Regions from separate parts of the Blautia sp. HCP28S3_G10 genome, predicted to be linked through region 1. Evidence: riboswitches for the same ligand, from Rfam matches in the RefSeq annotation. Region 1 holds a riboswitch; the other holds the start of a gene.
What was found. Region 1 has a riboswitch for ZMP and ZTP ahead of ACTNB8_RS07870 (IMP cyclohydrolase). Riboswitches for the same ligand answer to the same signal wherever they lie in the genome.
Positions count from the first base shown of each region.

Region 2: linked by a shared signal. The riboswitch ahead of ACTNB8_RS06455 (formate--tetrahydrofolate ligase) and the one ahead of ACTNB8_RS07870 (IMP cyclohydrolase) in region 1 are both predicted to bind ZMP and ZTP.

Region 1 covers NZ_JBQHUL010000015.1:24,266-30,181, forward strand. The annotation lists gene ACTNB8_RS07865 (phosphoribosylaminoimidazolecarboxamide formyltransferase) at 1-829, opposite strand, end outside; gene ACTNB8_RS07870 (IMP cyclohydrolase) at 843-1,556, opposite strand; ZMP/ZTP riboswitch at 1,727-1,808, opposite strand; gene guaB (IMP dehydrogenase) at 1,851-3,308, opposite strand; gene ACTNB8_RS07880 (DUF6106 family protein) at 3,377-3,880, opposite strand; gene groL (chaperonin GroEL) at 3,986-5,608, opposite strand; gene groES (co-chaperone GroES) at 5,625-5,909, opposite strand.
Region 2 covers NZ_JBQHUL010000011.1:12,243-18,158, forward strand. The annotation lists gene xylB (xylulokinase) at 1-747, shown strand, start outside; ZMP/ZTP riboswitch at 961-1,044, shown strand; gene ACTNB8_RS06455 (formate--tetrahydrofolate ligase) at 1,150-2,835, shown strand; gene ACTNB8_RS06460 (sigma 54-interacting transcriptional regulator) at 3,055-4,119, opposite strand; gene ACTNB8_RS06465 (aminopeptidase P family protein) at 4,156-5,916, shown strand, end outside.

The sequences.
Region 1 (5,916 bases):
TCAGAACCTGCGGACTCTGACGAAGGAACCAGTTATCAGCCTTCTGGCCTGCCAGTCTTGTACAGTGAACACGAGACTGCTGTCCTGCACCCACACCGATTGCCTGTCCGTTTTTGACATAACATACGGAGTTAGACTGTGTATATTTCAGAATAATCAGAGAAACTTTCATATCTCTCTTTGCTTCTTCACTAAGATCTTTATTATCTGTTACAATATTTGAGATCAGTTCATCATCAATAGCAAGTTCCTGACGCCCCTGTTCAAAAGTGACTCCAAATACCTGTTTATGTTCCAGCTGAGCCGGTACATATTCAGGATCAATCTCAATCACATTGTAGTTTCCTTTTTTCTTCTGTTTCAGGATTTCAAGTGCCTCTTCCGTATATCCAGGTGCAATAACGCCATCAGAAACTTCTCTCTTGATGAGCATTGCCGTATCTTTGTCGCATACATCTGACAAAGAAATAAAATCGCCAAAAGAAGACATACGGTCTGCGCCTCTGGCTCTTGCATAAGCACATGCAAGTGGAGAAAACTCCTTCCAGTTCATATCATCTACCCAGTAGATCTTTGCAAGTGTTTCTGTAAGAGGCAGTCCTATTGCAGCTCCTGCAGGAGAAACATGTTTAAAAGAAGTTGCGGCCGGAAGTCCGGTAGCTTTTTTCAGATCACGCACAAGCTGCCAGCCATTAAATGCATCCAGGAAATTGATATATCCAGGTTTTCCGCTCAGAACTTTAATTGGAAGTTCTCCATTATCCTCCATATAAATTCTGGACGGTTTCTGATTCGGATTGCAGCCATATTTTAACTGAAGTTCTTTCATTTCTCTTTCCCCCTTAGCAGTTCTTATTTATGATAGTTGTTTCATATTTTCCAGTTTCAATATCAATATAACGTACAAAAAGAGAAACCTTATTGTCCTCGTTCAGATTATTCCAGAGCAGTTCTGCAAACTCGTGCATATCATTCGGAATATCAACCAGTTTTGGTTCTCCCTCAAAACTCGGAAGTGGATTTCCATCACATTTATATGTATGGATAAAACGTCCCTCTCCAGGAATTGCATTTTCATATGCATATGTATAGCGGAGACATGCATCTGGATTCCCATTGTTGCTCTTGAGAATTGACATTGCATAACTGTATTTTCCATTTTCAATATGCATTACACCAGAAATACGTGGTGTATAATTCGGTCCATCCGGTTCAAATTCACGGCTTCTTAAAGACTGTTCAAATGTCAGCTGACGGTCAAGGCCTTCATAAATTGTATCTGTCTGATCTCCGTTTGTTACGATGGTTTTATTTCCAAGGACTCTTACCGGTGCATAAATGATAAGACTTGGATCAGTAAGTTTTGACGGGTCAAATGCCTCTGTGCGGATTCCCTCTCCTTCTGTTACAAAAACACGGTTTCTGCTGTTTTCGCTGCGTCCCATGATAAAATATGCAGTTACTGCTTTTGTTCCGTCAGCAGAACGTCCGATGATGATTCCTCTTCCGGGATAAGAATTTTTTTTCAGTTCCTGTTCCAGTGAAATTTTTTCCATGATCATTCTCCTTTTTGCACTTTATTGTATTGGAATGCACTACCTCGATTTGAATACAGAAAGTCTGCCACCGGCAGCCTTTCTTGCATACTTTGGCATACAGAAAATCTGCCACTGACAGCTTCTCTTGTATACTTTGGCATCAAAAAACCGCCTGGGTAGTCTGTCATTCAGGCTGCCCAGGCGGTCGGCTTTTCACTTACTGCACTCCCTGTAGGTAATTCCTACTTTCCGCCAGTCATGCAGTCGTTATCTATACTTTACAATACTTTATTTTAATTTTCAAGGGAAAAATTATTTATCGTCTACGCTGTAGTTCGGAGCCTCTTTTGTGATATGGATATCATGCGGATGAGACTCTTTAAGAGATGCAGCGGAAATCTTAATAAATCTTCCGGTTGTTTTCAGCGTTTCGATGTTCTCTGCTCCACAATATCCCATACCGGAACGGAGACCACCTATAAGCTGGAAAATAGTATCTTCAATATGACCTTTATAAGCCACACGGCCTTCAACACCTTCAGGAACAAGTTTCTTCGCATTTTCCTGGAAGTAACGGTCTTTGCTGCCGTTTTCCATGGCTGCGATGGATCCCATTCCACGGTAAACTTTGTATTTACGTCCCTGATATAATTCAAATGTTCCCGGGCTTTCATCACATCCGGCGAACATGCTTCCCATCATACAAACATTTGCTCCTGCTGCAATTGCTTTTGTAACATCTCCGGAATATTTAATTCCACCATCTGCGATGATCGGGATTCCGAAGCGGTTTGCAACTTCATAACAGTCCATTACTGCTGTAATCTGCGGCACACCAATACCTGCAACCACACGTGTTGTACAGATAGATCCAGGTCCGATACCAACTTTAACAGCATCCACACCTGCATCAATAAGAGCCTTTGTAGCAGCTCCTGTAGCAACGTTACCTGCAATAACCTGAAGATCCGGATACACATCTTTGATCTGACGGACAGCCTTAAGAATGTTCTCAGAATGACCATGTGCAGAATCAATAACAATAACATCGACATTTGCATTCACAAGTGCTTCCACACGTGCAAGAACATTGGAAGTAATTCCAACAGCCGCACCACAGAGAAGTCTTCCCTGAGCATCTTTTGCTGCCAGCGGATATTTGATCTGTTTTTCAATATCCTTAATGGTGATCAGACCTTTTAAATTAAAATCATCATCTACAATGGGTAATTTTTCTTTACGGGATTTTGCGAGAATTTTCTTTGCTTCTTCAAGTGTGATTCCCTCTTTTGCGGTAATCAGACCCTCGGAAGTCATACATTCTCTGATTTTTTTACTGAAATCTGTTTCGAATTTAAGATCACGGTTGGTGATGATACCGACAAGTTTCCGGCCTTCTGTGATCGGCACACCGGAAATACGGAATTTAGCCATCAGATTATTTGCATCTTCAAGAGTATTGTCTGCGGATAAAAAGAATGGATCTGTAATAACACCGTTCTCAGAACGTTTTACTTTATCTACCTCTTCTGCCTGCGCCTCAATAGACATGTTCTTATGGATAATACCAATACCACCCTGTCTCGCCATTGCGATTGCCATACGATGTTCGGTAACTGTATCCATACCTGCGCTCATCATAGGAATGTTAAGTTTGATTTTTTTTGTTAAATACGTTGTCACATCTACCTGATTCGGAATTACTTTTGAATACGCCGGAACTAACAGAACGTCATCAAATGTAATACCTTCACCGATGATAGTACCCATTGCATTTCCTCCCTTGTATTGTTTAATATAAGATTTGTAGCCTAGTGTAACAAAAATAAGTTACAGTGTCAATCCAAAAAAACTTTGCCAGGTGCTGAATTTTTGATAGCCTGTATCATATGTTCGTCCGGTTCGATAATGATTCTGCAGTTTTCATTTTCGGATTTTATTATAACAGCAAAGCGTCTGTGAGACGGATCTCCTGATGAATAATCCAGCGTTTTCAGCTTTGTATTTCCGTTATAATAGTCCATTCGATGAGAATTCAGTGGTGCGATCAGATCGGCCTCCCTGATATCCAGTGATTTCACTTTTTTTCGTTTGGACTTTGCCATAACTGCATCAATATCAAGTTCCCCATTTACAAAAAGATATTCATATTCCATATCTGTCTTCGGAATGATGAAATAGCAGGCTACCGCAAGTGCAACCGCAACTATAAGCAGAAGCGGGATCATAAAAAGACCTGCTGCCGCAAAAAGTACTGTCAGTGCAATCAGGCCGTATCTTATCACTGCGTCCTTTGTCGTCGGCTGTTTTTTTACCAGATATTCTGAGTACAGATCACCCATAAATCTTCCTCCTTTGAGATTAATTTTATATATTTTATCATAAAAAAGGTCAGCGTCTATAAGACGCCAACCTTTTTGGAGTCTGATTCTGTCACAAAAGCGTGATTACATCATTCCCATGCCCTGTCCGCCAGCAGGCATTGCAGGGGTATCTTCTTTGATTGTTGCTACTACGGATTCAGTTGTAAGTAATGTAGAAGCTACACTTGTTGCATTCTGAAGAGCACTTCTTGTTACTTTTGCAGGATCAAGGATTCCTGCACCAACCATATCAACATATTTTTCATTCAGAGCATCAAATCCGATTCCTGGTTCAGATTCTCTTACTTTGTTGATAATTACAGAACCTTCCAGACCTGCATTTGCAGAAATATGGAATAAAGGAGCTTCCAGAGCTTTCAGGATAACATTTGCACCTGTCTTCTCATCACCCTCCAGAGTAGCTGCCAGTTCAGCAACCTTCTTGGACGCATGGATATAAGCAGATCCGCCACCTGCGATGATACCTTCTTCTACAGCTGCTCGTGTAGCTGCAAGAGCATCTTCCAGACGAAGTTTTGCTTCTTTCATTTCTGTTTCAGTTGCAGCACCAACACGGATAACAGCTACGCCACCAGCCAGTTTTGCAAGTCTTTCCTGTAATTTTTCTCTGTCGAAGTCAGATTTTGTTTCTTCGATCTGTCCACGGATCTGACCAACACGATCAGAAATTGCTTTCTTGTCACCAAGACCGTCAACGATAACTGTATTTTCTTTTGTAACTTTGACAGATTTAGCACGGCCAAGCTGAGCCATTGTAGCTTCTTTAAGTTCAAGACCAACTTCTTCGGAAATAACCTGGCCACCTGTAAGGATTGCGATATCCTGAAGCATTTCTTTTCTTCTGTCACCATATCCAGGAGCTTTGACAGCTACAACCTGGAAAGTACCTCTTAATTTGTTTACGATCAGAGTTGTAAGTGCTTCTCCTTCAACATCTTCTGCGATAATAAGAAGTTTTGCACCTGCCTGAACAACCTGCTCCAGTAATGGAAGGATTTCCTGAATATTGCTGATCTTCTTGTCTGTGATCAAAATATATGGATCTTCCAGAGTTGCTTCCATTTTTTCCATATCTGTGGACATATATGCAGAAAGATATCCACGATCAAACTGCATACCTTCTACCAGATCCAGTTCTGTATGCATTGTTTTTGATTCTTCTACTGTGATAACACCGTCATTGGAAACTTTTTCCATAGCATCTGCAACCAGCTGTCCAACTTCTTCGTCACTTGCGGAGATAGCTGCAACATTTGCGATCTGTGCTTTGCCACTGATCTTCTGGCTCATTTCCTTGATTGCTTCTACAGCTGTATCTGTAGCCTTTTTCATTCCTTTACGAAGGATGATCGGGTTAGCACCTGCTGCAAGGTTTTTCATTCCTTCATGAACCATTGCCTGTGCAAGTACTGTAGCTGTTGTGGTACCATCACCTGCTACATCGTTAGTCTTGGATGCAACTTCTCTGATCAGCTGAGCACCCATATTTTCAAATCTGTCTTCCAGTTCGATTTCTTTTGCGATTGTAACACCATCATTAGTGATGAGTGGAGCACCAAAAGATTTGTCAAGAACTACGTTTCTTCCTTTTGGTCCGATTGTTACTCTTACTGTATCTGCAAGTTTGTTAACACCGCTCTCCAGTGCTGCTCTTGCTTCTGCGCCGAATTTAATTTCTTTTGCCATGATTATTTACCTCCTGTTATTCAACTACAGCTAAAATGTCATTCTGTTTTACGATAATATATTCTTCACCGTCAAGTTTAACTTCTGTTCCTGCATATTTAGAATAGATAACCTTGTCGCCGACTTTGACTTCCATTTTTACTTCTTTGCCATCAACAACTCCACCAGGACCTACAGCAATAACTTCTGCCTGCTGAGGTTTTTCCTGAGCCTGGCCAGGAAGTACAATACCGGATTTTGTTGTTTCTTCTGCTTCTAACTGTTTTAATACTACTCTGTCACCTAAAGGTACTAATTTCATGATCTAT
Region 2 (5,916 bases), on a different contig from region 1:
AATGCGGCAGCTGCAGTTGGAACAGGAACTGTCGGCGACGGACAGTGCAATATTTCTCTTGGAACTTCAGGCACTATCTTTATATCCAGTAAGAAATTCGGAGTAGATGAAAATAATGCACTTCATTCTTTCTGCCATGCAGATGGAAGCTATCATTTTATGGGCTGTATGTTAAGTGCTGCTTCCTGTAATAAATGGTGGGCAGAAGAAATTCTCCGGACAGGGGATTTTGCAGCAGAACAGGCGCCGATAAAAACATTGGGAGAGAACAGTGTTTTTTTCCTTCCGTATCTGATGGGAGAAAGATCCCCGCATAACAATCCTGATGCAAGAGGCGTATTCTTCGGTATGTCCATGGACACAACAAGGGCAGATATGACGCAGGCGGTTCTGGAAGGTGTTGCATTCGGACTCCGTGATTCCCTCGAGGTGGCAAGAAGCCTTGGAATAAAGATTGAGCGTACCAAAATCTGCGGAGGCGGAGCAAAGAGCCCTCTCTGGAAGAAGATCATTGCAAATGTAATGAATCTGAAAGTAGATGTTCCGGAAGTGGAAGAGGGACCGTCTCTGGGAGGCGCTATGCTGGCTGCTGTAGGCTGTGGAGTATATCCGGACGTTGAGACAATCGGAAAGAAAATGGCGCATGTAGTAGATACTGTGGAGCCGGAAGAAGAACTGGTTGCTAAATATGAAGAAAAATATCAGAAGTTCAGGAAGTTATATCCGACGCTGAAACCACTGTTTTGACAAAGGATGTTAAATCTTTAGATATTTTGTTAAAAAAAGAACATGACCAGAAGTGGAAAATGTCAGCTATAATTTGTTTTGTAATAAAATATTATGCATATTAAATAAAAAACAAATATGTTTCTTTTGCAAATTGCAAGAAATTAAGAAAAACATTGATATTTTCTTGACAAGACACTATGTTTTATGATAGTATTTTCTCAACAAGTTAAAGAAATCTCTGACTACTGGCGGAGCAGTGGAAATCACCACATGGGAATCAGAGATTTGCAAGAGCCGACCGTCTGGGCAGTATTTGAGAACATATCAGATACTGCCCTTTTTTAAATCATTAAAGATCATAAAAAATGAGGGATTATTATGATCGTCGGTCAGGTGTCTACAAGAAAGGAGACTAAACTTATGGGATTCAAAAGTGACATCGAAATTGCACAGGAGTGCACAATGCAGCCGATTACAGAAATCGCAGCAAAAGCAGGTATTGATGACAAATACCTGGAGCAGTACGGAAAATACAAAGCAAAGATCGATTACAACCTTCTGAAAGAAACAGAAAAAAAAGACGGCAAACTGATCCTGGTAACAGCTATCAACCCGACACCGGCAGGTGAGGGAAAAACAACCACAACAGTAGGTCTCGCAGATGGTATGCAGAAACTCGGCAAGAACGTTATGGTTGCTCTTCGTGAGCCATCCCTCGGACCGGTATTCGGTGTTAAGGGCGGCGCAGCAGGCGGCGGATATGCACAGGTAGTTCCAATGGAAGACATCAACCTTCATTTCACAGGTGACTTCCATGCGATCGGAGCAGCAAACAACCTTCTTGCAGCAATGATCGACAACCATATCTTCCAGGGCAACGCACTGAACATCGACCCACGTAAGATCACATGGAGAAGATGCGTGGATATGAATGACCGTCAGCTTCGTAATGTAGTAGACGGACTTGGCGGAAAGACAAACGGAATGCCGCGTGAAGACGGATATGACATCACAGTTGCATCCGAGATCATGGCAGTTCTCTGCCTGGCAAGCGACATCAAAGATCTGAAAGAAAGACTTTCCAGGATCATCATCGGATATACATACGGAAAAGTTGCAGAGCAGAAACCGGTAACAGCTGGTGACCTTCATGCAGAAGGCGCTATGACAGCACTTCTGAAAGATGCCCTGAAACCAAACCTTGTTCAGACACTGGAGCATGTACCGGCAATCGTTCACGGCGGACCATTCGCAAACATCGCTCACGGATGTAACTCCGTAACAGCAACAAAAATGGCCATGAAACTTGCAGACTATGCAATCACAGAAGCAGGATTCGGTGCTGACCTCGGTGCTGAGAAATTCCTCGACATCAAATGCCGTATGGCAGGGCTGCACCCGAACGCAGTTGTTATCGTAGCAACTGTACGTGCACTGAAATACAACGGCGGTGTGCCGAAGGCTGATCTGAACAACGAAAACCTGGAAGCACTGGAAAAAGGTATCCCGAACCTTCTGAAACATGTAAGCAACATCAAAAATGTTTACAAACTTCCATGCGTTGTTGCAATCAATGCATTCCCGACAGATACAAAGGCAGAGCTTGACTTTGTAGAAGCAAAATGTAAAGAGCTCGGCGTAAACGTAGCACTTTCCGAAGTATGGGCAAAAGGCGGCGAAGGCGGAATCAAACTTGCAGAAGAAGTGATCCGTCTCTGTGAAGAACCAAATGACTTCACATATTCCTACGAACTGGAAGGCTCCATCGAAGATAAACTGAACCAGATCGTTCAGAAGATCTATGGCGGCAAGAAAGTTGTACTTACAGCAAACGCACAGAAACAGGCAAAACAGCTGGAAGCTATGGGATTCGGCAACTGCCCGATCTGCGTTGCAAAGACACAGTACAGCTTAACAGATGACCAGACCAAACTGGGCGCACCGACAGACTTCGAAGTTACAGTACGTAACTTGAAGATCTCCGCAGGAGCAGGCTTCATCGTAGCCCTGACAGGCGAGATCATGACCATGCCAGGACTTCCTAAAGTACCGGCAGCAGAAAGAATTGATGTCGATGAGACAGGACGTATAACAGGTCTCTTCTGATTTTTTATAAAAAAGAAAAACAAAAAACTTTGCGAGGGGAGGGCACTCACAGTTGCGAAGGCCGTTCTCCCCTCGCACTCCCCACCGGGCCACGCAAAAACAGGTTTAGTGGTAGGGTATTAAAAGTGCAAGAATTGAATGACAAAATGAAATCAGGCCACGAACCTAGGAACAGAGGTTTGTGGCTTGATTTTTTGTCTCAAAATTGATAGAAGTTTTTTACGTCAGATTATATTTCTGCATTTTTCTCCAGAGGGTGGAACGGCTGATTTTCAGTTGTTCTGCCACTTTTGTTTTATTTCCGCGGTATTTATCCAGGAGTTCTGATATTTGTTCTGCTTCTCCGTGTAAGTTGTAATCAGTTGAGGTTATATCAGGGACAGTGGCTGTTCTGTGTGAGAAGACCAGTGTAAGCTGTTCTTTGGTGTAGGTTTTTCCGATGATCTTGTGTGGAGCAAACAGAATCAGGCGTTCGCAGAAGGACGAAACTGCAGGCAGATTTCCATACCAGGGCTGCGAGAGAAGCATGTTTTCTGCCTCTTTTGATATGGTATTGAGTCTTGAATGTATGGAGGAAAAGTGCTTGATATAATCTCGGATATAGACAACAAGATCTTCTTTTCGCAGACGGAGCGGCGGTACATAAAGTGACAGACTGACAAGCTTAAAGTACAGTTCCCGTGAAAAATTTCCATCCTGTACAAGTCCAAAAAGATCAGTTTCTGCAGTTGCAATAATGCGGATATCGTAAATAAATATACGGTTGGAATATTCATCAATGATACTGCCTGTGGAAATATAATAATTCAGAAATTCCTGATTCTCAGGTGAAAGTGAATCAATATTTTCCAGTAGCAGAGTACCTTTATCTGACATGGAAAAGGGACTCAGAGATATGTCTTTTTTATCTTTGCTACTGAGATAACCAAGGAGAAGGTCACGCTGTTTTTCTGCAGAGTAGCTTTTGCAGTTGATATGGACAAATGGAGCATTGCTGCGTGGACTTTCATTATGAATACATTCGGCAAGTTTTTCACATTCAGTACCTTTTTCACCGTAAATAAGGAGCGGTGAAGAAGAAAGCGAAAGAATGCGGGCCTGATGTATGGTAGTCTGCATGATGGCAGATTTGCTGACCAGATTCTGAAAAGTGGTCTGTGGGCGCAGTGGTTTCTGGTTATAGTGCTGAGGTAATGGTTTTTTTACACTGTTTTCAGGTTGACAAATATTTTTTTTCTGATTAACATGAGATTCAGAGGTGATTTGGAAGGCTGCTGTAAACATAATGGATTGCAGCCAGGAGGACAGGAGGCTTTAGAAATGACAACAGTAAAAGAACGGCTGAAAACTCTTCGTGAATTAATGAAAGAAAAAAATATTGATGCATATCTTGTTCCGACGGATGACTTCCATGGTTCGGAATATGTGGGAGATTATTTTAAGTGCAGAAAATATATCACAGGATTTACAGGCTCGGCAGGAACGGCTGTGATCATGAAGGACATGGCAGGCCTGTGGACAGATGGAAGATATTTTATACAGGCAGCTGACCAGCTGAAAGGAAGCAGTATTGAACTTTTTAAAATGGGAGAACCGGGAGTTCCAACAATACATGAGTTTCTGAAAAACAATCTGAAAAATGACATGTGTCTGGGATTTGACGGACGCACGGTCAGCGAAAGTGAAGCAGAGGAACTTAAGAATCTTCTGAAAGGAAAAAATATCCACTTTTCTGTAGAGAAAGATCTTATTGGTGAAATCTGGGAAGATCGTCCGGAACTTTCCTGTGAACCGGTTATGGAACTGGAGGTGAAGTGGGCAGGAGAGACCAGAGCTTCCAAAATCGCCAGAATCCGTCAACAGATGAAAGAAGAGGGGGCAGATATTTTTATCCTGACTTCTCTCGATGATATTGCGTGGCTTCTTAATATACGAGGCAATGATATCCATTGTTGTCCGGTGGTACTTTCATATCTCATAATGACAGAAAAAGAGATTAAGCTTTTTGCCAACGAAAAGGCTTTTCAGGAGAAAGTACGCAGGAATCTGGAAGCGGACAGTGTGAGAATTTATCCTTATAATGAAGTGTATGCGTATGCACAGAAAATCAATAAAGAACAAAATGTTCTCATATCAGAGAAGTGTGTCAACAGTCGTCTGGTGAGCTGCATTCCAGAAAACGTTACGATTTTGGACAGGCCGAATCCGACTCTTCTGGCAAAGGCCGTCAAGAATCCTGTCGAGATGGAAAATGAACGGATCGCACATATAAAAGACGGTGTGGCAGTTACGAAATTTATCCACTGGATGAAGACGAAAGTTGGTGAAGAAAGAATCACGGAACTGAGCGCAGCAGAGAAACTTTATCAGTTTCGAAGTGAGCAGGCGAATTTCCTGGGAGACAGTTTTGATCCGATCATTGCTTATGGAATCCATGCGGCAATCGTTCATTACAGTGCCACAGAAGAGACAGATATTCCGCTGGAAGCAAAAGGAATGGTGCTTGCAGATACTGGCGGACATTATCTGGAAGGAACCACAGATATTACAAGAACGGTTGTGCTGGGACCTGTGAGCGAGAAGGAAAAGAAATATTTTACAGCAGTTCTCCGGGGAAATCTGAATCTGGCAGCAGCGAAATTTAAATATGGATGTACAGGTCTGAACCTTGATTATCTGGCAAGGGGGCCGCTATGGGAGCTTGGCGAAGATTACAATCATGGTACGGGGCATGGTGTGGGATACCTTCTGAATGTTCATGAAGGACCGAACAGTTTCAGGTGGAAAAATCTTCCGGGAAGTCCGGCACCAGTATTTGAAGAAGGAATGATAACTTCTGATGAACCAGGATATTATCTGGAAAATGAATTCGGAATCCGCCATGAAAATCTGCTACTCTGCAAAAAAGCAGAAAGGACTTCTTTCGGCCAGTTTATGTGTTTTGAGGAACTGACGATGGTGCCCTTTGATCTTGATGGAATTGATCCTGCGCAGATGACAGAGCGGGAGCGGGGTCTGCTTAATGTATACCATGAAAAAGTGTACAGAAATATATCACCATATTTAAGCGAGGAAGAAAAA